2 regions of the Anaerotignum lactatifermentans genome follow, and region 1 is predicted to be linked to the other one. Evidence: a T-box and tRNA genes for the amino acid it is inferred to sense, from the RefSeq annotation. Region 1 holds a T-box; the other holds one or more tRNA genes.
What was found. The T-box of region 1 lies ahead of tyrS (tyrosine--tRNA ligase). A T-box ahead of a tRNA ligase gene usually reads a tRNA of that ligase, here a tRNA-Tyr.
Positions count from the first base shown of each region.

Region 1 (10,875 bases):
GGCAAACTACATCAACCTGATAACCCAGAACCTGCAGAGCCTGAAAAGGTACCATGGTTTCATAATCTTCCGTAAAATCTCCAGCCAACATTAAAACTTTCTTTCCCATTGTAATCTCCTCCTTTGTTGCCCGAAGGGCACATATATTTCTATGTGAATATATGTTATGTATTTCTATAAATACAGTATAAACCTGTTGTCAGAAAAATGCAAGAGTTTGATGAAAAATTCACAAAAAAACACTGTATACCAAAAAGCTATATGATAATGTCAGACAAAATAGTGGCATTGACAGCAGAGGTAAAAAAGCATACTATGGTCTTGCAGAGATAAAAACACGATCCGGTTGGTAGTCCGGATGCGGCAAGACGCCGTCAGTAACCTGACTCCTTGGTTGTCCCTTCTTTGTGCAGTAAAATACAAAAGGAGGAATGACCATGGAAAAGGTCAAAGTGACAATGACCGTACTTTTTGAGGAGCCTTTCTGGATCGGCATTTACGAACGGGAGGACGGAGAAAGCTATCAGGCGGCAAAGATACTTTTTGGTGCGGAGCCAAAGGGATTGGAAGTGCAGGAATATCTGCTGAAACATGTGTATCGGCTTTCTTTTGGCACTGGTGAGAAAAGTCAGATCTCTGACAAGCAGACCCGTAAGAATCCGAAACGGATGCAGCGGGAAATCCGTAAGCAGACAAGAGAAAGGGGAACAGGCACCCGCGCCCAGCAAGCCATACAGGCGCAGCGGGAAGAGCGAAAAATCCAAAAGCGCATCATCCGAAAGGAAGATAAGCTGGCAGAGGAAAAAGAACGGTTTTTGCAGAAACAACAGAAGAAACGCGAAAAACATCGTGGACACTAAAAGGAGAAATGCTTCATGAGAATTGGTTCAGGATATGACGTACATAAGCTGGTGGAAAACAGAGATCTGATATTGGGCGGTGTAAACATTCCCTATGAAAAAGGATTGCTGGGACATTCTGACGCGGATGTGCTGCTTCATGCCATTATGGATGCCCTGCTGGGAGCGGCGGCACTGGGGGATATTGGGGGACATTTTCCCGATACAGACCCGGCTTATAAAGGGGCAGATAGTAAAAAATTATTATCCTGCGTTTGGGACTTGATTTCCCAAAAAGAATATTGTATAATGAATATCGACGCAACAGTAATCGCACAGCGTCCGAAGCTGAAACCTTATATTCCTGAGATGCAGAAGAATATCGCTGAGATTCTCCACATAGATATAGATCAGGTCAATGTAAAGGCAACAACAGAGGAAGGGCTGGGATTTACCGGCGCGGGAGAAGGCATTGCCGCTTCGGCTGTGTGCCTTTTAGAAAAAACGAAATAAGCCAAAAGTGATGATGGAAAAGAGTAGTCCTTTTATCACCTGCCAGAGAATAACGGCCGTGGTGAAAGGCGATGAAATTTGAGTTTCCAGGAAACTGGGGGTTTGAATGGCACCGTCTTAAGATACATGGGTGAGAGCCGTTTACAGAATGAGGAGGATGAAGTGCGTTCCTGAACTGAACAGGCGAACCATTTTTATTTTGCAGTAGCCTGATTCCGATGACAACGTTACAGTCGAGAAAGTGAGGCGGTATCTTTTTTCTGCGGAAAAACAGACCGTCTAAGTAAAGTGGAACCACGGAGTATAACAGCTTCGTCTTTACAGTGTTTGTAAAGACGGGGCTTTTTCTTTTTGGGGAAACAGAGAAGAAAAGCGCAGGAACACCTTATTTCGTGCTGTAATATCATAAAAAAGAATATCAGTATCGAGAGGAGAAACCAAACATGAATACAAGAGAACTCAAAGCAAGAATTGAAGAAATGGTTGACGTTATTAAGGAAAAAGATCCTGCCATCAGAAGCAACATCGAAGTCATTCTCTACCCCAGTTTCTGGGCAGTGATCAACCACAGAATTGCCCACAGCTTCTACAAAAAGAAACATTATTTCATTGCCAGAGCCATTTCTCAGATTTCCAGAGGTTTGACAGGCATTGAAATCCATCCCGGCGCACAGATTGGCAAACGCTTCTTCATTGACCACGGTATGGGTGTTGTCATTGGGGAAACAGCGGAAATTGGCGACAACGTTATGCTGTATCATGGTGTAACACTGGGCGGTACCGGCAAAGACAAAATCAAACGCCATCCTACCGTTGGAGATAATGTACTGATCGGCGCAGAAACCATTGTACTGGGTCCCATTACCATCGGTTCCAATACAAAAATCGGCGCAGGTTCCGTTGTGCTGGAAGATATTCCTGCTAACGTAACAGCTGTTGGCTCTCCCACAAAGATTGTAAGAAAAGACGGTATGCGCATCAAACCCACAGACCCTTCCGAATTTACAAAGGCAAAAAAACATGCAGTTTGAGAAATGAAAAAGAAAACGGAAGAATTATGGAAAATATGCTTGCAGAACCCGTTTTTGTGATATAATGTAACTTAGAAAAATATGGTTCAATAAAGGAAGGATGAACGACCATGAAAGTATATAATACACTGACAAGACAGAAAGAAGAATTCATTCCCCGCGAGGAAGGCAAAGTAAAAATGTACGTTTGCGGTCCTACCGTATATGACTATATCCATATCGGTAACGCACGCCCTTACGTTGTATTTGATACTGTAAGAAGATACCTGGAATACAAAGGTTATGACGTTACTTACGTTCAGAACTTCACAGACGTTGACGACAAGATCATCAACCGTGCAAACAAAGAAGGCAGTACAATGGAAGCAATCTCCAACCGTTACATTGAAGAAGCATTCCATGATGCTGACGGTCTGAATGTAAAACGTGCTACCGTGCACCCTCGTGTAACACAGGAAATGGACGGCATCATTGCTATGGTACAGACTTTGATCGACAAGGGTTATGCTTATGAAGACAATGGCACTGTTTACTATGATACAAAGAAATTCCCTGAATACGGCAAACTGTCCAAAAAGAATCTGGATGAACTGATCGCTGGTGCCAGCGAACGTGTAGCTATTGACGACGCTAAGAAAAACCCTACAGACTTCGTACTGTGGAAACCCAAAAAAGAAGGCGAACCCAGCTGGACTTCTCCTTGGGGCGAAGGCAGACCCGGTTGGCATATTGAATGCTCTGTTATGGCAAAACATCATCTGGGCGACACCATCGATATTCATGCCGGCGGCGAAGACCTGATCTTCCCTCACCATGAAAACGAAATCGCACAGAGTGAAGCTGCTAACGGCTGCCAGTTTGCAAAATATTGGCTGCACAACGGTTTCATTACTGTTGACAACGAAAAAATGTCCAAATCTTTGGGTAACTTCTTCACCGTTAGAGATATTGCGGCACAGTTCCCTTATGAAGTTATCCGTTTCTTCATTCTGAACGGTCATTACAGAAGCCCTATCAACTTCAGCAGAGATCTGATGCAGGCTTGCCAGAATGGTCTGGAAAGAATCAAAAACGCAAGAAAAGAACTGGATTTCTATATCAAAAACAGCGCTGACACAAAAATGACAGCAGAAGAAACTGCACAGGCAGCAGAACTGGAAAAATACAAAGAACAGTTCGAAGCAGCTATGGACGACGACTTTAACACAGCTGATGCTATTTCCGTTATCTATGAACTGGTTCGTTTCAGCAATATCGCTGTAAAAGCTGGCGTTTCCAAAGAATACGCAGAAAAGATTCAGGATATGCTGGATCATCTGTGCGGCGTACTGGGTGTAGCAGAACTGAAAGAAGACGCTGTATCTGATGAAGAAACAGCAAAAATCGAAGAACTCATTGCAAAGAGAGCAGAAGCGAAGAAAGCAAAAGACTTTGCAACAGCAGACGCTATCCGTGACGAACTGGCAGCTATGGGCATCACCATCAAAGATACCCGTCAGGGCGTACAGTGGTTCAGAGGTTAATTATGAACTTACAGGCATTGGACTTAATGCTGGGTCAGAAGGGGACAGTCAATCCAAAGGAGCTGTCCCCTTTGGCGCTGGCTTATATAGGGGATGCGGTTTATGAAATGCTGGTGCGCACCACTGTTTTGACAGGAGGGAATGCGCCGGTGAACCGTTTGCATAAAACCGCCAGAGATATGGTCAATGCAAAAGCACAGGCGGAATTTTATTTCCGTGTGGCTGAGGAATTGACAGAGGAGGAAACGGCTGTGTTCCGCAGAGGACGCAACGCGAAGTCCTATACCACACCGAAGAACGCCGATTTGATGGACTACCGCCATGCAACGGGGGTAGAAGCGGTATTCGGTTATTTGTATTTGGATGGAAAAATGGAAAGAGTCATTGACTTATTCCGTCTGGGTATGGCAGAATTGATAGAGAAATAAAAATAGAAGCCGATGCACTGATTTTGCACATCGGCTTTTTGCTGTGTTGGAAAAAAGAGAAAAACAGGAGGTTATTCCGTGGAAAAAAGACGAAATGAACGGGAATGGAAAGAAAAAAGACCCAGCGGCAGAAACGGTGAAGAACGCAAGGGTCGCAAGCCTTTCCATACTGCCAGAGAAGAACGGGAAATGGACAGAGAAATCAATGAAAACCAGCTGGAAGGCAGAAATGCCATTCTGGAAGTCCTCAGAAGCGGCAGAGATATTGAAAAAATCATGGTGGCAAAAGGCAATGTGGAAGGTACTATTAAACGAATCATTGCTATGGCTGTAGAAAAAGGCGTTGTTATTCAGGAAGTGAGCCGTCAGAAACTGGACGAAATTTCCCAGACAAAAAATCATCAGGGCGTTATTGCGCTGGTTTCTGCTCATGACTATGTGGAAGTAGAAGATATTCTGGCTGCGGCAAAAGAAAAAGGGGAAGATCCTTTTGTGCTGCTGTTGGATGGTATCACTGACCCTCACAATCTGGGCGCTATTTTGCGTACAGCAGAATGTGCCGGTGTCCATGGGGTTATCATTCCCAAACGTCGTTCCGTTGGTCTGAACGCAACAGTTGGGAAAACATCTGCCGGTGCCATTGAATATATGCCTGTGGCAAGAGTGACAAATATTGTGCAGACCATGGAATATCTGAAAAAAGAAGGTCTGTGGATTGCCTGCGCTGATATGAAAGGTCTGGATCATTTCGACACAAACATGAAAGGCCCTCTGGCATTGGTTATTGGCAGCGAAGGCGATGGTGTCAGCCGTCTGGTGAAAGAAAAATGTGACTTTACAGCATCTATTCCCATGTATGGGAAAATTTCTTCTTTGAATGCTTCTGTAGCGGCTGCACTGCTCATGTATGAAGTGGTAAGACAGAGAAGATTTTAAGATTTGACGGATTTTGCGGAAAAGAAGAATCTTTTGCAATTTCTATGGTTATATGATATGATGATACGATGAGAAGGGAGGGGATTGCCGTTGCAGGAGGATTTTTTGCTGGTGGACGGCTATAACATCATCCACGCATGGGACGAGCTGCGGGAATTGATGGAAGATGTCAGTCTGGAAAGTGCAAGGGTAAAGCTCATTGATACCCTTTCCAATTATAAAGGTGTACAGAAAGCGACCATTATCGTCGTTTTTGACGCATATCTGGTCAAGGGCAATCCTGGCTCTGTATCGAAGTATCATAATATTTATGTGGTCTATACAAAAGAAGCGGAAACGGCGGATCATTACATTGAACGAGTGGTAACATCCATGCCGAAGCATTATCGGGTGCGGGTGGCAACCACCGACGGACTGGAACAGATTATCATTTCCGGTCAAGGGGCTGTGCGCATGAGTGCCAAGGAACTGCATAATCAGGTGCATCAGGCGGAAACAGAACTGCGCCGACAGTACATTGAAAACAGACCGCCCAAAAACAATATGCTCGCCGATAATCTGGATGAGGAAGCGCTCAATTGGCTGGAGAATTTACGGCGGCAGAAATAAGGAGAACAGAGGATTTATATGATAAGTGAAAGAACAGAACAAACTGCAAACACCCAACAGGATGAACTGCTGGTGCGTCAGGCACAGAGCGGGGATAATGAGGCGGAAGCACGCCTGTTGGACAAATATAAACCCTTGGTGAAGGCAAAGTCCCGGGCTTATTTTCTCATTGGCGCGGATACAGAGGACATCATACAGGAGGGCATGATCGGACTGTATAAAGCCATTCGGGATTATGATAAGGAAAAGAATGCTTCTTTCCGTAGTTTTGCGGAACTGTGCATCAATCGTCAGATGATCACAGCCATTAAGGCGGCAACCAGACAGAAGCATCAGCCACTGAATTCGTATATCTCATTGAATAAGCCTGTGTTTGAGGAGGATTCCGAAGAAACCTATTTGGATCTGCTTCAGGAAGGGGAACTTCTGAACCCGGAAGCCCTGCTCATTGGACAGGAAAACAAAAACTTTCTGGAAAACCAGATGGAGAAGAATCTCAGCAGTTTCGAAAGCCGCGTACTGACATTATATTTGCAGGGCAGAAGCTATTTTGAGATTGCCAACATGCTGGATAAACCGGAAAAATCCATTGACAATGCCCTTCAGCGGGTGAAGAAAAAACTGGAAAAATTTGTTTTAAAAAAAAATCTTGACGGAATAGAATCTGTGTGATAGTATATAAAAGCTGACGGAAGAAATCTATTCTTCCTATGCTACTGTGGCTCAGTAGGTAGAGCGTCGCCTTGGTAAGGCGGAGGTCACGGGTTCAAGTCCCGTCAGTAGCTTTTCGCCCTCGCAAACGCGGGGGCTTTTTTGTTGCAAAAATCTTTGAAAGGGAGAAGGCGAATGAAGATGAAATATCAGGCAGTGATTTTTGATCTGGACGGCACACTGTTGGATACACTGGATGATCTGACAGACAGCATGAACGAGATTTTACGCAGATATGGAAGAAAAGAACGGACAAGAGAGGAAGCGGCAGCCTTTTTGGGGAACGGCAGTGCTGTGTATCTGAAATTAGCGGCAGGAGAACCGCTGGAAGATTTTGAAACTTGTCTGGAAGAATATAAGGCATATTATAAGGAACATATGGAAATCAAAACAAAGCCTTTTGACGGCGTTTTGCAGCTGCTGCGGGATTTACGTCAGGCTGGTGTGAAAACGGCAGTGGTATCTAATAAATTTGACGGGGCTGTCAAAGGTTTATGCAGCAAATACTTTGGGGATGCTGTTGATCTGGCAGTAGGGGAAGGCAATGGTCTGCGTCCCAAACCGGCAGGAGACATGGTAGAAGCGGCAGCAGAAAAGCTGGAGGTATCTTTGAAGGATTGTCTGTATGTGGGGGATACAGAGGTGGATTTGGCTACGGCAAAGGCAGCTGGCATGGATTGTGTCAGCGTTACATGGGGATTCCGCACAGAGGAGCAGCTGAAAAATGCAGGGGCAACTTATTTGGTTGACAGTGTGGGGGAATTGGAGCAGTATTTGTTGACAGAAAAAATTGCAGAACGGCTGGAAGTGCTGCCATATGCATTTTCTGTATGCTGTGTCAGTGATGAGACAAAGGTGGATTGGACACAGCCTTTTTGTTTTGCAGCAAAGACAGACAGGGAATTTTCTCTGGTGTGTCTGACAGAGCATGTGCCGGAAGAAACGCTGGAAAGAGAAGATGGTTGGAGAGCGTTCCGCGTTGCAGGGACGTTGGAATTTTCGTTGATTGGCATATTATCTCGGATTTCTGGTGTGCTGGCTGAGGCTGGTGTGGGAATTTTTGCGGTGTCTACATATCAGACGGATTATATTCTTTTGAAAGAAAATCAATTGGAAAAAGGATTGGATGCCCTGCGAAAAGCAGGTTATATGATTGATTAAAAACAAAAACGTCGGAAAATGTTTCTATGAAAGAAACATTTCCGACGTTTTTGCATTATTGGAATGGAAGTATGAACGTTTATTTCAAAACAACATTGTGGAATGTTTTTTTGCCTTTCTGTACCAGCAGTTTGCCGTCTGTGAACAAATCTGCAGTTACTTTGAAGTCAACGTCTGTGACAGGTTTTTCAGCTACTTTTACACCGCCCTGCTGTACTGCACGTCTGCCTTCGGAACGGGAAGGAACAACGCCGATGGTCGTCAGCAGTGTCAGGATATCCATGCCTTCTGCAAAGTCAGCAGCGGGCAGTTCTGTAGTAGGTGCGGAACCAGCAGCGGAACCTTTGCCGAACAGAGCTCTTGCAGCTTCCTGTGCTTTTGTTGCTTCTTCTTCACCGTGAACGATCTTAGTCAGTTCGAATGCCAGAACTTCTTTTGCTTTGTTGATTTCGCTGCCTTCCAGTGCGCCCAGACGACGTACTTCATCCATAGGCAGGAATGTCAGCAGAGCCAGACATTTTTCAACGTCTTTATCGCCCACGTTTCTCCAGTACTGGTAGAATTCGTAAGGAGATGTTTTTTCAGGATCAAGCCATACAGCACCGCTGACGGTTTTGCCCATTTTTACACCTTCACTGTTTGTCAGGAGTTTGAATGTCATACCGTAAGCAGGTTTGCCTGTTTTACGACGGATCAGTTCTACGCCGGCAATGATGTTGGACCACTGGTCATTGCCACCCATCTGCAGTACGCAGTCGTATCTTCTGTTCAGTTCGTAGAAGTCGTAGCCCTGCATGATCATGTAGTTGAATTCCAGGAAGGACAGACCAGCTTCTTTTTCCATACGGATTTTGAAGCAGTCCGCAGCCAGCATACGGTTTACGGAGAAGTGTACGCCAACGTCACGAAGGAATTCAATGTAATTCAGGTTTCTCAGCCAGTCTGCGTTGTTTGCAATGATGGCGCCGCCGTTTTCTTCGTCAAATTTGATGAAGTGAGACAGCTGTTTTTTGATGCAGGCAACGTTATGGTCGATGGTTTCTACGGTCATCATTTTACGCATGTCAGCTTTGCCGGAGGGGTCACCGATCATACCTGTGCCGCCGCCCATCAGACAGATAGGACGGTTGCCGCAGCGCTGCATGTGTGCCATTGCCATAACGGTCAGAAAGTGACCTACATGAAGGCTGTCTGCAGTAGGGTCGATACCGATATAAAATGTCACGCCGCCTTTTTCAAACAATTCTTTGATTTCATCTTCGTGTGTCAGCTGTTCAATAAAACCTCTTTCTTTCAGAACTTCGTAAGCATTCATGAGAAAACACCCTTTCTTTATTGGTTTGTATTTCAGCGAAGGCTTTCTGCAAATAAAAAAGGGTTCTGTCGCCAAAAGGACGAGAGAACCCGTGGTACCACCTTAATTCATGTTTATCATAACGAAAAGACAAACATCTTTCGGTCTAGGTAACGGCAGACAACCGTTGTGCCATTTCCTGCACAAAGCTCATGAGGCGTAATTTACAAATACTGTGCTGCAATCCTTTCACCAACCGGACTGCTCTCTGCGGCTGTAACCAGCTTTGCCCATATACTCAATCATCGCTGTTTTGCTTATTTATGAGCCTATCCTATCACAACTTTTTTTGAAAGTCAACCCCACAACTCAATTCTGCAATTTTTACAATCATTTCCACTGCTTTTTCCATAGAAGAAACGGGAATGTATTCATAAGGTCCATGGAAATTATGACCGCCGGCAAAGAGATTGGGGCAGGGAAGTCCCATAAAGGACAGGCGTGCACCATCAGTACCGCCGCGGATGGGCTGCACAATGGGTGTGATGCCGCAGGCTTCCATGGCCTGTTTTGCCAGATCTACGATTTCCATGCAGTCAGCAATTTTAGATGCCATATTATAGTACTGATCTTTCAGTTCCAGTGTGATGGCATTGGGATACTGGATGTTTTTCCGTTCCACAATGAGCTGGATGAGATTTTTTCTGTGGGCAAAAGTTTCTGAATTAAAATCACGAATGATATAAGTCAGCGTGGCTTCAGATACATTGCCTTCAAAAGAGCAAAGATGGAAGAAGCCTTCATAGCCTTCTGTTTTGGAAGGAATTTCTTTTTCTGGCAGCAGAGAAGCGATTTCTGTGCCAATGAGAGCGGCATTCTGCATGATGTTCTTTGCTGTACCGGGATGAACGCTGCGGCCTTTGATATGAATGACTGCCTGTGCGGCATTGAAATTTTCATATTCCAATTCACCGATTTTGCCGCCGTCCAGAGTATAGGCAAAGTCAGCACCGAATTTTTTCACATCAAAATGGTCAGCGCCTGCGCCGATTTCTTCGTCAGGTGTAAATGCAATACGGATTTTGCCATGAGGGATTTCAGGATGGGTCATGAGATATTCCATGGCGGAGAGAATTTCTGCGATGCCGGCCTTATCATCGGCTCCCAGAAGGGTTGTGCCGTCAGTGGTGATCAGCGTATCTCCGATATAATTCTTCAAATCTGGAAATTCATCAGGAGAAAGGGAGATGCCATTGAGCTGAATGGTTTCACCATCATAGTGATGAACGATATGAGGCATGATGCCATCGCCTTTGGCATCAGGACTGGTATCCATATGGGCAATAAAGCCAATGGTAGGAGCGTTGGGATCTGTTGCAGGCAGGGTAGCCATGACATAGCCGTGACGATCCATTACAGCATCAGCTAACCCAATCGCTTGGCATTCTTTGACGAGAAAATCTCCAAAGACAAGCTGCTGTTTTGTACTGGGAATGGCAGAAGAATTTTCATCAGAGGTTGTGGGCTGCTTGATATATGTTAAAAAACGTTCACTAACTGATTTCATAATTATAGAAGAACTCCTTTCTGTGTTTCGGAAATGTTTCGACAGTGTAAAGAAACTGTAAAACCATTTCTTATATTGTACCATTCTTAAGCAAGAAAAACCACAAGGTATGAAAAAGTTTGCGGAAAGCAGAGAAAATACGGGATTTTCAAGGAATGTTAAAATAATATGAAAAAAATGAAAAAAATTTCAAAAAAGGTGTTGACAGGAAAGTTATTTTGGGATATACTAACACCACTGCTTCGGAAAACACGAAACAGCAA
Region 1 is NZ_JADCKK010000023.1:28,627-39,501, forward strand. Features, by position in the region: gene INF29_RS07610 (DJ-1/PfpI family protein) at 1-109, opposite strand, end outside; gene INF29_RS07615 (YjdF family protein) at 438-860, shown strand; gene ispF (2-C-methyl-D-erythritol 2,4-cyclodiphosphate synthase) at 876-1,352, shown strand; gene epsC (serine O-acetyltransferase EpsC) at 1,796-2,383, shown strand; gene cysS (cysteine--tRNA ligase) at 2,494-3,906, shown strand; gene INF29_RS07635 (Mini-ribonuclease 3) at 3,909-4,334, shown strand; gene rlmB (23S rRNA (guanosine(2251)-2'-O)-methyltransferase RlmB) at 4,413-5,270, shown strand; gene INF29_RS07645 (NYN domain-containing protein) at 5,361-5,879, shown strand; gene sigH (RNA polymerase sporulation sigma factor SigH) at 5,898-6,551, shown strand; tRNA gene INF29_RS07655 (tRNA-Thr) at 6,592-6,664, shown strand; partial or broken gene INF29_RS15225 (HAD family hydrolase) at 6,732-7,343, shown strand; gene INF29_RS15230 (ACT domain-containing protein) at 7,392-7,751, shown strand; gene tyrS (tyrosine--tRNA ligase) at 7,831-9,066, opposite strand; T-box leader at 9,139-9,360, opposite strand; gene pepT (peptidase T) at 9,383-10,612, opposite strand.

Region 2 (10,875 bases), on a different contig from region 1:
TCTTCTGCTTCCGTTACCATGAACTTGGTGGACAAAGCAGAACGTACCCGCTCCACCTCTGAAGTCTGTGACGAGGTACAGGATATGATGACAGACATTCCTGGCGCGGAAATCACTGCTTCTGCCTCCAGCTCTGCCATGGGCAGCTTTGGCGGCGCAGATATTTCCTTCAATGTATACGGCTATGATTCCCAGACATTGATGGCAGTGGAAGACGATCTAGTGGAACTTTTGAGCAGCACACCGGGTCTGACCGATGTGGAAGGCTCCACCGGTGAAACCGTGCCTGAAGCCAAAGTGGTCATCGACCGCAGCAAGGCTTCCCTTTACGGCATCACCACCGCTTCCATCGCGTCTTCTCTGAACACAGCCATTTCCGGCTCCACCGCTACCCAGTACAAAGTAGACGGTACAGAGATCGACGTTGTCATCCGTTATGACACAGATAAACTGAATTTCCTGACAGATCTGAATAATCTGACTGTCACATCCGCATATGGCGGCGAAATCCCCCTTTCCAGCATCGCAACGGTGGAAATGGGCGAAAGCGCAACTGCCATCAACCGTGAAAATCAGAAAAACTATATCACCATCAGTGCTTCTGCTGACGGCATGAGCGGCGGCGAAGCCCAGAAGCTGGTAGATCAGATTTTGGCAGGCTATACTTTCCCGGACGGCTGCACTTACGGCTATTCCGGCACACTGGAAATGATGAACGATGCCTTCAGCTCTCTGTTGACAGCCCTTGTGGTTGCGGTACTGCTGGTTTATATGATCATGGCATCCCAGTTTGAAAGCATCCGCTACCCTATGATCATCATGGTTTCCATGCCTCTGGCATTTACCGGTGCCATCCTGGGTCTGTTCATCACCGGCAACACCATCACCATGACATCTATGATGGGCTTTATCATGCTGGCAGGTATGGTTGTAAACAACGGTATCGTCCTCATCGACTATACCAATCAGCTTATGGACAGAGGCATGCGGTGCTATGACGCCCTCACCACAGCAGGTCCCCGTCGTCTGCGCCCTATCCTCATGACCACACTGACCACCATCCTTGGTATGCTCCCTCTGGTATTCTCCCAGCAGGAAGGCAGCGAAATGATGCGTACTATGGCTATCAGCGTTATTTTTGGTCTGACACTGTCCTCTCTGGTGACACTGGTATTCATCCCTGTGCTCTACGCATGGATGAACAGCCGCAGAGAACGTCGTCTGGAGAAAAAAGCGGCAAAACGGGCAGCAAAAGAAGCAAAAACTACAGAAAGTATACAAGGGTAATATTAAAGTAATATTAAGAATTTGTGACAACCGCCGCTCAGGTCTTGCCTGGCGGCGGTTTTTGTGGTTATATTGTTTGGAGAAAAGGAGGTTTCCAATTATGGAAAAGATCGGACTGGTTTTGGAAGGCGGCGCTTCCCGTGGGGTATTCACGGCAGGGGTGCTGGATTACTGGATGGAACAGGGCATCACCTTTCCTTATGTGGTGGGAGTTTCCGCAGGCGCATGCAATGCGGCGGATCTGGTATCGAAACAGATTGGGCGTACCCGAAACACCATGATTCACAAAGACAAGAAATATGAATATATGGGGCTGCGGACATTTTTCAAAACCCGTCAGCTCATGGATATGGATTTGATCTTCCGTACATTCCCGGAAGAATACTTCCCCTTTGACTACGACACTTATTTTGCGTCAGAAACAGAGGTGGAATACGGCTGCACAGACTGCCGCACAGGCAGACCTGTATTTTTATCCGAAAAACAGGATAAAGACCGTCTTATGGACATCCTGCGGGCATCCTGCGCCATGCCGGGGGCAGTGCGTCCCGTTCTGGTGGACGGCAAACCTTATGTGGATGGAGGGCTTTCTGACTCCATTCCCGTGAAACGTGCTTTTGAAATGGGATGTGACAAAGTGGTTGTCATTCAGACCAGAGGGAGAAACTTCCGCATGAAGCCTTCCCGTTCCACAAAACTCATTGCAAGGGCATATGGCAAATATCCTGCCATTGGCGAAGACCTGCGCCGCCGTCCCGTGCGCTACAACAAAAATCTGGCATATATCCGTCGGATGGAAAAAGCGGGCAATGTGCTGGCCATCCGCCCCTGCATGCCGGAAGTGGGTCGCATGGAAAAAGATTATAAGAAACTGATGACGTTCTATCGTCATGGTTATATACTTGCACAGGAGCAATTTGCTCAATTACAAGCATTTATGGGAGGAAAGAGATGAAATTACACCAACTGACGAACCGTATCTGGTATACGGAACATGACAGCACCACAGACAGGCCCACACTGGGCTATATCATGGGGGACAGACGCTCTGTGATGCTGGATGCCGGAAACAGCGGCGCACATGGGGAACTGTTTCTGGAGGCTGTCCGCAGAGCCGGGCTGCCCAGACCAGAATTGGTCTGCATTTCCCATTCTCATTGGGATCACACCTTTGGTATGGCATCTTTGGGGCTGCCTGCCATCGCTTCCGAAAAGACCAATGCCCTGCTGCTGCAGATGGCTTGCTGGGGATGGTCAGAAAGAGAAATGGCAAAACGGCTGGAAACAGGAGAGGAATCCGCCTTTTGCGATACCCATATTCGACTGGAATACCCTGATCTGAGCCGCATTCAGGTGCGGGGCGCAGATATTATGTTTCAGGACAGACTGACACTGGAATTGGGGAATTGTCCCCTGGAATTATGGGAAGGGGTTTCCCCTCACGCCGATGACTGCACATTGATGCTGGCTGACGGCGTATTATTTCTGGGAGATGCTTATTGTTCCGTACCCGTTGGCGATGATTGGGTCTATGATAAAGACCTGCTGGAAAAACATATCCGCATGTTGGAGGAAACAGACTTCCGTCTTTGCCTGAAAGGTCACCATGCACCCCAGACAAAAGAGGAATTGCTGGCAGAATTGAAAGCGGAATTGGAAAAAATCAAATAATAGAAGTAAAACCCCCTTCGTGGAAACGAAGGGGGTTTGTTTTTGAAAAATCATAATTTGTGCCAGTTTAAGGGCGGGTTGACTCTGAAACGAAACAAGCCACTTAATCCAAAGAATCTATCAATTCCTGTACTTCATTAAAAAATCTTGATAGGTGGAAGCCATCGGCAACGGCATGGTGAATGTTCATGGTCAGCGGCATGATGAGTTTGCCGTCCTTTTGCTCATATTTGCCCCAAGTGACCACAGGCGCAAGGAATTTCCCCTCATCAAACACATGCACATCAAAATGGGCATATTTTACCCATGGCAGACAGGATACATCAAAGAAATTTGCTGGCTGATTTGCTAAAATGGCGCGCTGATTTTTGTATCGCTCTCTATCGGCTTCCATTCTGCCGTAAAATTCCCAAAGGTCCTCTGCATACTCCGTGACCATTTTGGTGAAATTTTCGTCATCCGTATGAAAATCCGTATAAGAAGGGGATACAAAATCCCATTTGATGAGATTGCCGTCTGCATCCCAACTGTATTTGAATTCATCATGGGCGTTAACAACTTTTGACACAACCCACACCATCAAAGGATAAAAATCCATATGGTGCTTTTTGGAATATGCTTTTAAGTTAGTCACATCCATATCCACCGTCAAACTCATGACGATTCGCATTTTATCGATATAAAATTGAAACAGATCACCTCTGCTCCATTCCTTTAAGTTCATCCGTGTATAATTCATAATCGTTCTCCCAATTGTCATTGATTGCTTGCTTTATTCAAGGAAATTATACCATAAGCTTATGAACAATTCCAGAAACGAGCCATCCCCGGCAGCGGTGGCAGCCCAAGCCCCGCAAGCCCGTCGGTCGCAGCCCTGAAACAAAAAAACACCATGCTTTCAGGGGCTGCTTCATAAGAAAACAAAAATAGTCCAAATTTTAAAAAGCAACGGATGTTTTCTTCTGAAGCCAGCCGTCGCAGTTCCCCTTAAGAAACGAAAAGCAAAAATGATGTTTTCTTAAGGGGAACCTGCTTGGCATGATGTTCTTTGAATTGCGGAGACAGGGTCAAGCACTTTGCTCCGCAAAGCCGCCTTCGGCGTCCCCATTTTCTTTGGGGTGCAGGGATTTGAATGACACCCCATGGGCAAGCCCACGGGGACCCCAATTTTCCAGCTTCAGCATGAGACATCTTCACACAACAAAAAAACACCACACACTTTCGTGTATGGTGCTTTTTGTTGAATTGCGGAGACAGGATTTGAACCTGCGACCTCCGGGTTATGAGCCCGACGAGCTACCGGACTGCTCTACTCCGCGGCAGTATAAAAAATGGGCGGAGAAGGATTCGAACCTTCGAAGCTATCGCAACAGATTTACAGTCTGCCCCCTTTGGCCACTCGGGAATCCACCCATATAATGGAATCATTTTCCGTTTATGAATTTCCGACCTGACATTGCCTGCAATGTCACGAGGAAATGAATGGAAAATGATGAAATGGTTTTTCCTTTCCTTCGGAAAGTAAAAAATAAACCTTATTTCTCACCTATTTCCGTTTCCAGAAATAAGAAAAAAGCCGATGATCGGACTCGAACCGATAACCTGCTGATTACAAGTCAGCTGCTCTGCCAATTGAGCCACATCGGCATGTGTTTTGCACTCGAACCGAATGCAAGAATAATATTATCATAACTCTTTTCATTCGTCAAGCACTTTTTTAAAAAAACCGGCAGAAATTTTTTCCTGCCGGCAAAGTTCTCTATCAACCGTATTTTACTGTCAGATTTACATAGGAAATATGTTCCCGCATAGCGGAATATGCTGTCTGATAATCGCCGTTTTTGATGGCTTCCAGAATTTTCCCATGCAGTTCGATGGTCACGTCAATCACTCTGGGATTCTGTGTCAAAGACTCCCGCATGGCAAGGCGGATGCCTTTTTCAAAAGATTCCTTCGCCGCGATCATGGTACTGATCAGCAGTTTATTATGTGTTGCCGCAGAAACCTGCATATGGAACATAGAGTCATAATCTACGAACAGGTTCACATCATTGCGGTAAGCAATCATTTTCTCATAGCAATGGGTCAGCTGTGCAATATCCTCTGCTGTGGCACGTTTTGCCGCGTAACTTGCTGTTTCCCCTTCCAGCATATACCTAAATTCCAACAAATCATTCAGGTCGGAATTTTCCACCGTGATGCTAAAAGGCGCAATGTTGACGATATTATCGATTTCATTGACGAATGTACCTGCCTTTGAGCGGCGGATAAAGCCGAAAACTGCCAGTGCTGTATAGGCTTCCCGCAAAGTGCTTCTGCCCACCCCCAGCATCTCGCTGACAATGTTTTCATTTGGCATCATATAGCCCGCAGGGAGCTTTCCTTCTATAATCAATTCTTTTAATCTTTGGAACAGTGTCTGTGAAATATTGTGTTTTCCCAGGTCTTTTTTCAGGTATTCCGCCTGTTCCATCAAATAATCACGCCCCATGCCGCTTCCTCCTTACATTTTCTGTATTTTTATTCATTTTCTCTTTTGTACGTTCCATATTATTTTAGCACCGCTGTCAACTTCCCGCAAGTCTTTCCGCGGACTTTCCCGAAACTTTATACCATTTTCACAAGGGAAACTGCATTTTTAATTAATCTATTTCCTTGGGAAACACATATTCGTCCTGAATCTGTTCCAGAGGGATATTTTTGTCCAAAAGGAAGCAGGCTGTTTCCTCATGAATTTCCTTCAGGCGTTCATAATCCTTTGGGCGCACCACCTGATACCGTTCTTCTTCCGGCAGTGTGAGCATCTCATAAACACTGCGCACAACGAAATGATTCTGGTCATTGGCATTGCGGAACTGGGTCCAAATGGGCACAAAAGAAACTTCCTTCACTTCCGCCGGATTGTCCGCCACCTGTTCCACAGTCAGATGGAGCACAATGGAAGCGTTTCTGGGAGGTGTTGTCTGAGAGGAAATGAAATTCCCCAGAGAATAAATGATGAAGCCGTCATGGACGCCGTCGCCATGGTCCACCTGACGGTATTCCATCCGCTGGAGCACATGGGGATGGCTTGCCAGCACAATATCTGCGCCGGCTGCAAACATACTGTCTGCCCATTCCACGAAAATATCATTGGGCACTGTTTCGTACTCATTGCCCATATGAGGCAGCACCACCACAACGTCCGCCAATTCCTGGGCTTTTGTGATGTCAGCCATAAGGGCATCGTCAATGTGGTTCACCAGATAATCTTCCGGCACAGGAATCCCATTGGTGCCGTAGGTAGCCGATACAAAGGCAAATGTGATGCCATTGACTTCCTTGGTATAAATGGTATCTCTTGCCTCCTGAGAAGCGTAGGTGCCCACATGGTCGATATCATAGGCATCCAGCTGGGCAATGGTGCGTTTCAGGCCCGCTTCTCCCGTATCCATGCTGTGGTTATTGGCAGTGGTCAGCAGATTGAATCCCGCGTCTTTCACCGCATCCAGAAAGCTGTCCGGCGTATTAAAGCAAGGGAAAGAAGCGTATTCTTTGTCCGGTCCCCCGAAGGTCAATTCCAGATTGCCGATAACGAAGTCATAGCCCTCGAAGTACCGCTTCACATCCTGAAAATTATGCATGAAGTCATAAGTTCCCGTTGCCGGGTCATAGGCTTCCTCGTACTGGTAATCATGAACCATGATATCCCCCACAACCGCCATGGTGACTTCCTTCACCACAGGCTCCGCAGTGCCTGCCTCTGCCGTATATTCCGCCTTTGCCCCGCCGCAGCCGCAGAGCAGGAACGCCGCTGCCAGCAGCATCCACCGTTTTTTCATGACAAAACCCCCTTTACTTCGACAATTTGTATTACAGCCAGTATACTATATTTTTCGCTTTCTCACAGTATTTTTCCCACAAAAAAAGGAGCAGACAGGCTCCCTTTTTTTCTCCCCATCAATCTTTCATTTGTTCCTTGATGGTAGGCGTAATTTTGCCTTTTTTCACCTGATGTCTGGAGAAAAAATACGCCGCCAGACACAAGACCACAGGAATGAGCAAAAACAGGAACGCGCCCAAATCGTGCATATATGCCCCCACAAAAACAGAGATGATCAGCAGCACCGCAGACAGGATAAGACCTGTCCATTTTGCATTTTTTCTGGTGGCAATGACCCCTTCCATAAACACCACCAACACAAAAAGCGTAAATGTGCAGCCCAGATCATATAAAAAACCTAACATGCCTTTTCTCCTCCTGTTTCATTGGGTTTATAGCTATCATACCACCGCATTTGATTATTTTCAACAAAAAATCTGATTTTCTTTTCATTTCTTTGTTTATTTCTTACATTTTCTTCCAGTTGTCAGGCAAACAAAAAAAACTGCCGCCTTTTTATGAAAAAAGCAGCAGTTTTGTGAATTATTTTCACAACCTGTGATATTTAGAATTTTCCGCCGCCACCGCCAAAGTTATGACCGCCGCTGGAAAAGGTAGAGGAGCCGCCTCCCCAAGAATTGTTATTGTTGTCCTCATTTTTGATGATACGTTTTCTGGTGGTGTGAGTGGTCACAAAGGAATCCTGGTTCACACGGAAATTTACACCATTTTCCTTCAGATAGGCTCTGCCGTCGGTGAAGGATTTCACGTTATTATGCCCTTTGCGCATGAACACCACAGAAACCCCAGCCATAATGAGGGCAAAAATCAGAGAAATGCCCACATAAAGGACGATATTCCGGCTTTCCTGTTCTTTTTGGTATTCAGACTGGTAGGCTTCGGGGTTTGCCAGATATTTCTGATATTCCCCGCAGTAATATTCCACATCTGTCAGGAATGTGGACATGGCATCGTAATACGCCCCTTCGGAAAGGATCGGCTGCACTTCATTCCAGATTTTATCGATGTAATAATCGGTGAAAATACGGATGCCTTCGCCGGAAGTGACCATCTGGGCATCTCTGCCTCCCATGTCGATGATGAACACAATACCGTCTTTTTCCGCGCCATAACCAAAATCCCCGTCCAAAAAGAACTGTGCCGCGTATTCTCTGGCTTCCAGACCTTGGGTATCTGTGGTGGTCAAAAACAGCACATCCATCCCATAGGTTTCCCCAATGGCTTCTGCCCGGGAAGTCAGGTCTGCCGCTTCCTCTTGGGTATACAATCCCGCTTCATCGAACACATGGCCTTCCATACGACCAAAAGCTGTCAGGCTGCCCGTGAAACAAAGAATCAGGGTCAACAAACATACCAAACCTGTTTTTCTCATGCCATGACACCTCCAATCAGCCATACCAGCAGAAAGGCAACCACAAATACAATGACGAAGATCAGCAGGAACCAGGTGACACTGCGACCTGTATCACAGGGCAGTTCCCCAACAATTTTCCCTGTCTGTCCGTTCATGGCAAAGAGATATTTCTTGCCTTTAAAATTGCTTACCAGCATCCACACAGGCAGCAGCAAATATGCCTGATGGTCGGATTTATAGTTTGTGTTGCACTGTACGCTATGTACCACATCATACCGTCTGCCTTCTTCCGAAGCGCGATTTTCGATGCCTCTGGAAACACGATCTTTCATACGTTCAAAGAGGTCTTTTGGCTCATAAGTGTATTTTTCCGCCAGATAACCGCTGAGGTACCGCATATCAAAGGGTTCCACCTTGGTAAAATCAAAGGGTTCCAGCGCATCCATGAGGGCATCCTCCATATTTTCCGAAGCATCCAGAGGGATATTTTCAAAATCCATGGTCCCTGCCCGATGGATATGGAACAGATCTGTTTTGGTATAATCATAATCCCCATCGCTCCAGATCAGGTGATTTTCCCCAGTTGCGTGGTAATCGAAGTCCGCTTTGCAGTCAAAGAGCCAATAAGGCACATAAACCCCTGTGATTTTCTCCAGACGCTGCTGGGAGGTAAAACCCTTGGGCAGGAGTTTTTTGCCCTTACACAGCTTCAGAAAGGCTTCCTGTGCCTGTTTTTTATCCGTTGCAAAGGGGATCATAGCGGAAGGATGATATTTTCCGCTGAACTGCTGGGGGTTTACGGTAGGATTGCCGCAGAACACGCAGAAAGTCGCCGCTGTTACGTCATCGGTCACGATTTCCGCGCCGCAGTTGGGGCAGCTGTATGCCCTGAGATGTTCCTGATCCTTGCCTTCTGCCACATTTTCCTCACAGGCAAAATCCACGGTTTCCGTCTTGCCGCTGTCACCGGAGCTGACGGTATAGCCGCTGTTTTCGGTTTTTGCGCCTCGCTGTTCCAATTCCTCTTTGGTATATGATGAATCACAATAATCACAAACCCATTTGCCCTGTCCGCCGTCATAGCGCAGATATGCGCCGCAGCCGGGGCAAAGATAGGTGATGCCTTCTGCCATGATGATTCCCTCCTTTTTTTCATTTGGGTATAAGAGATTTTTTCGACTTTTCTGCCGTTTTTCCTTTTTGGGAAACAAAACAGGGCGGAAATCTGTCTTTCCGCCCCGTATCTATTTTTTTGATTCTCTTTTATGCTTCTGTATCTTCAGAAACGGTGATTTCTTCGTTTTCCGCAGCCGCTTCTGCCTCTTTTTCCGCCAGTTCTGCCAATTCTTCTTCCTCGGATTCGATATCGTCCTCAGTGATTTTGGCAATGCCTACCACGCTGACGCCTTCATCCAGATTCATCAGTTTCACACCCTGTGAAACTCTGCCGATGGTGGAAATATCCGCTCCCCGCAGTCGGATGATAACACCTTCGGAAGTGATGAGCATGATTTCTTCATTTTCTTCCAGCATCAAAACGCCGGTGAGCAGTCCTGTTTTTTCTGTAAGCTGATGGATCTTCACACCCATACCGCCGCGGTACTGCACCTTGAATTCATCAGGCACCGTCCGTTTGCCGAAGCCTTTTTCCGTTACGTTGAGGACTTTGGCTGTGGGGCTCATTTTCACAGCGGAAACCAGATAATCTCCTTCTCTCAGGGAGATGGCTTTCACGCCGGTGGCTGTTCTGCCCATGGGACGCACATCTTTTTCGCTGAAACGGATGCCCATGCCATTTCTGGTTGCTGCCAGAATTTCGTCTTCCCCTTCGGTGGTCATAACGGAAATCAAGCTATCGTCTTCCCGCAGGTTGATGGCAATCAAACCGCCTTTGCGGATATTGCTGTAGCTTGCCATATCTGTTTTCTTGATCAGACCCTGTTTTGTGAGCATCACCAGATAACGGTCTTCTCTAAATTCCTTCACAGGAATCACCGCTGTGACAGATTCATCGGGAGCGATTTCCAGCAGGTTCACGATGGCCATACCCCTTGCGGTTCTGCCTGCTTCCGGCACTTCGTAGCCTTTCAGACGGTACACTCTGCCATGGTCTGTGAAGAACAGGATAGTGTCGTGGGTGGAGCAAAGGAACAGGTCTTTCACGAAGTCCTCATCCCTTGTCTGCATGCCAACGATACCACGTCCGCCACGGTTCTGGCTCTTATAAGTCATGAGAGGTGTCCGTTTTACATAGTTCAGGTTAGACAGTGTAAATACGCATGTTTCCTCGTCAATGAGGTCTTCCACGTCGATTTCGCCGGGGTTTGCCACCAGCTGGGTACGGCGGGGGTCTGCGTATTTATTTTTGATATCCTGCATTTCATCGCGGATCACGCCAAGGAGTTTGGCTTCGTCCGCCAGCAGGGATTTATAATAAGCGATTTTTTCCTGCAAATCTTTATATTCCGCGTCGATTTTTTCGTGTTCCAGTCCCTGCAGTCTGCGCAGCTGCATTTCCAGAATGGCTTGTGCCTGAATTTCAGACAGACCAAAGCGTTCCATCAAACGTTCCTTTGCATCATCGTAGCTGGTACGGATGATACGGATAACTTCGTCGATATTGGAAATGGCGATACGCAGCCCTTCCAGAATATGCGCACGTTTTTCCGCCTTATCCAGA
Region 2 is NZ_JADCKK010000004.1:51,900-62,774, forward strand. Features, by position in the region: gene INF29_RS01895 (efflux RND transporter permease subunit) at 1-1,287, shown strand, start outside; gene INF29_RS01900 (patatin-like phospholipase family protein) at 1,388-2,242, shown strand; gene INF29_RS01905 (MBL fold metallo-hydrolase) at 2,239-2,958, shown strand; gene INF29_RS01910 (CatA-like O-acetyltransferase) at 3,062-3,697, opposite strand; tRNA gene INF29_RS01915 (tRNA-Met) at 4,204-4,277, opposite strand; tRNA gene INF29_RS01920 (tRNA-Tyr) at 4,291-4,371, opposite strand; tRNA gene INF29_RS01925 (tRNA-Thr) at 4,533-4,605, opposite strand; gene INF29_RS01930 (FadR/GntR family transcriptional regulator) at 4,721-5,449, opposite strand; gene INF29_RS01935 (CapA family protein) at 5,601-6,779, opposite strand; gene INF29_RS01940 (hypothetical protein) at 6,898-7,185, opposite strand; gene INF29_RS01945 (TPM domain-containing protein) at 7,386-8,213, opposite strand; gene INF29_RS01950 (hypothetical protein) at 8,210-9,328, opposite strand; gene gyrA (DNA gyrase subunit A) at 9,459-10,875, opposite strand, start outside.
Region 2: it encodes a tRNA-Tyr, which carries the amino acid that the T-box ahead of tyrS (tyrosine--tRNA ligase) is inferred to sense. The anticodon was not compared.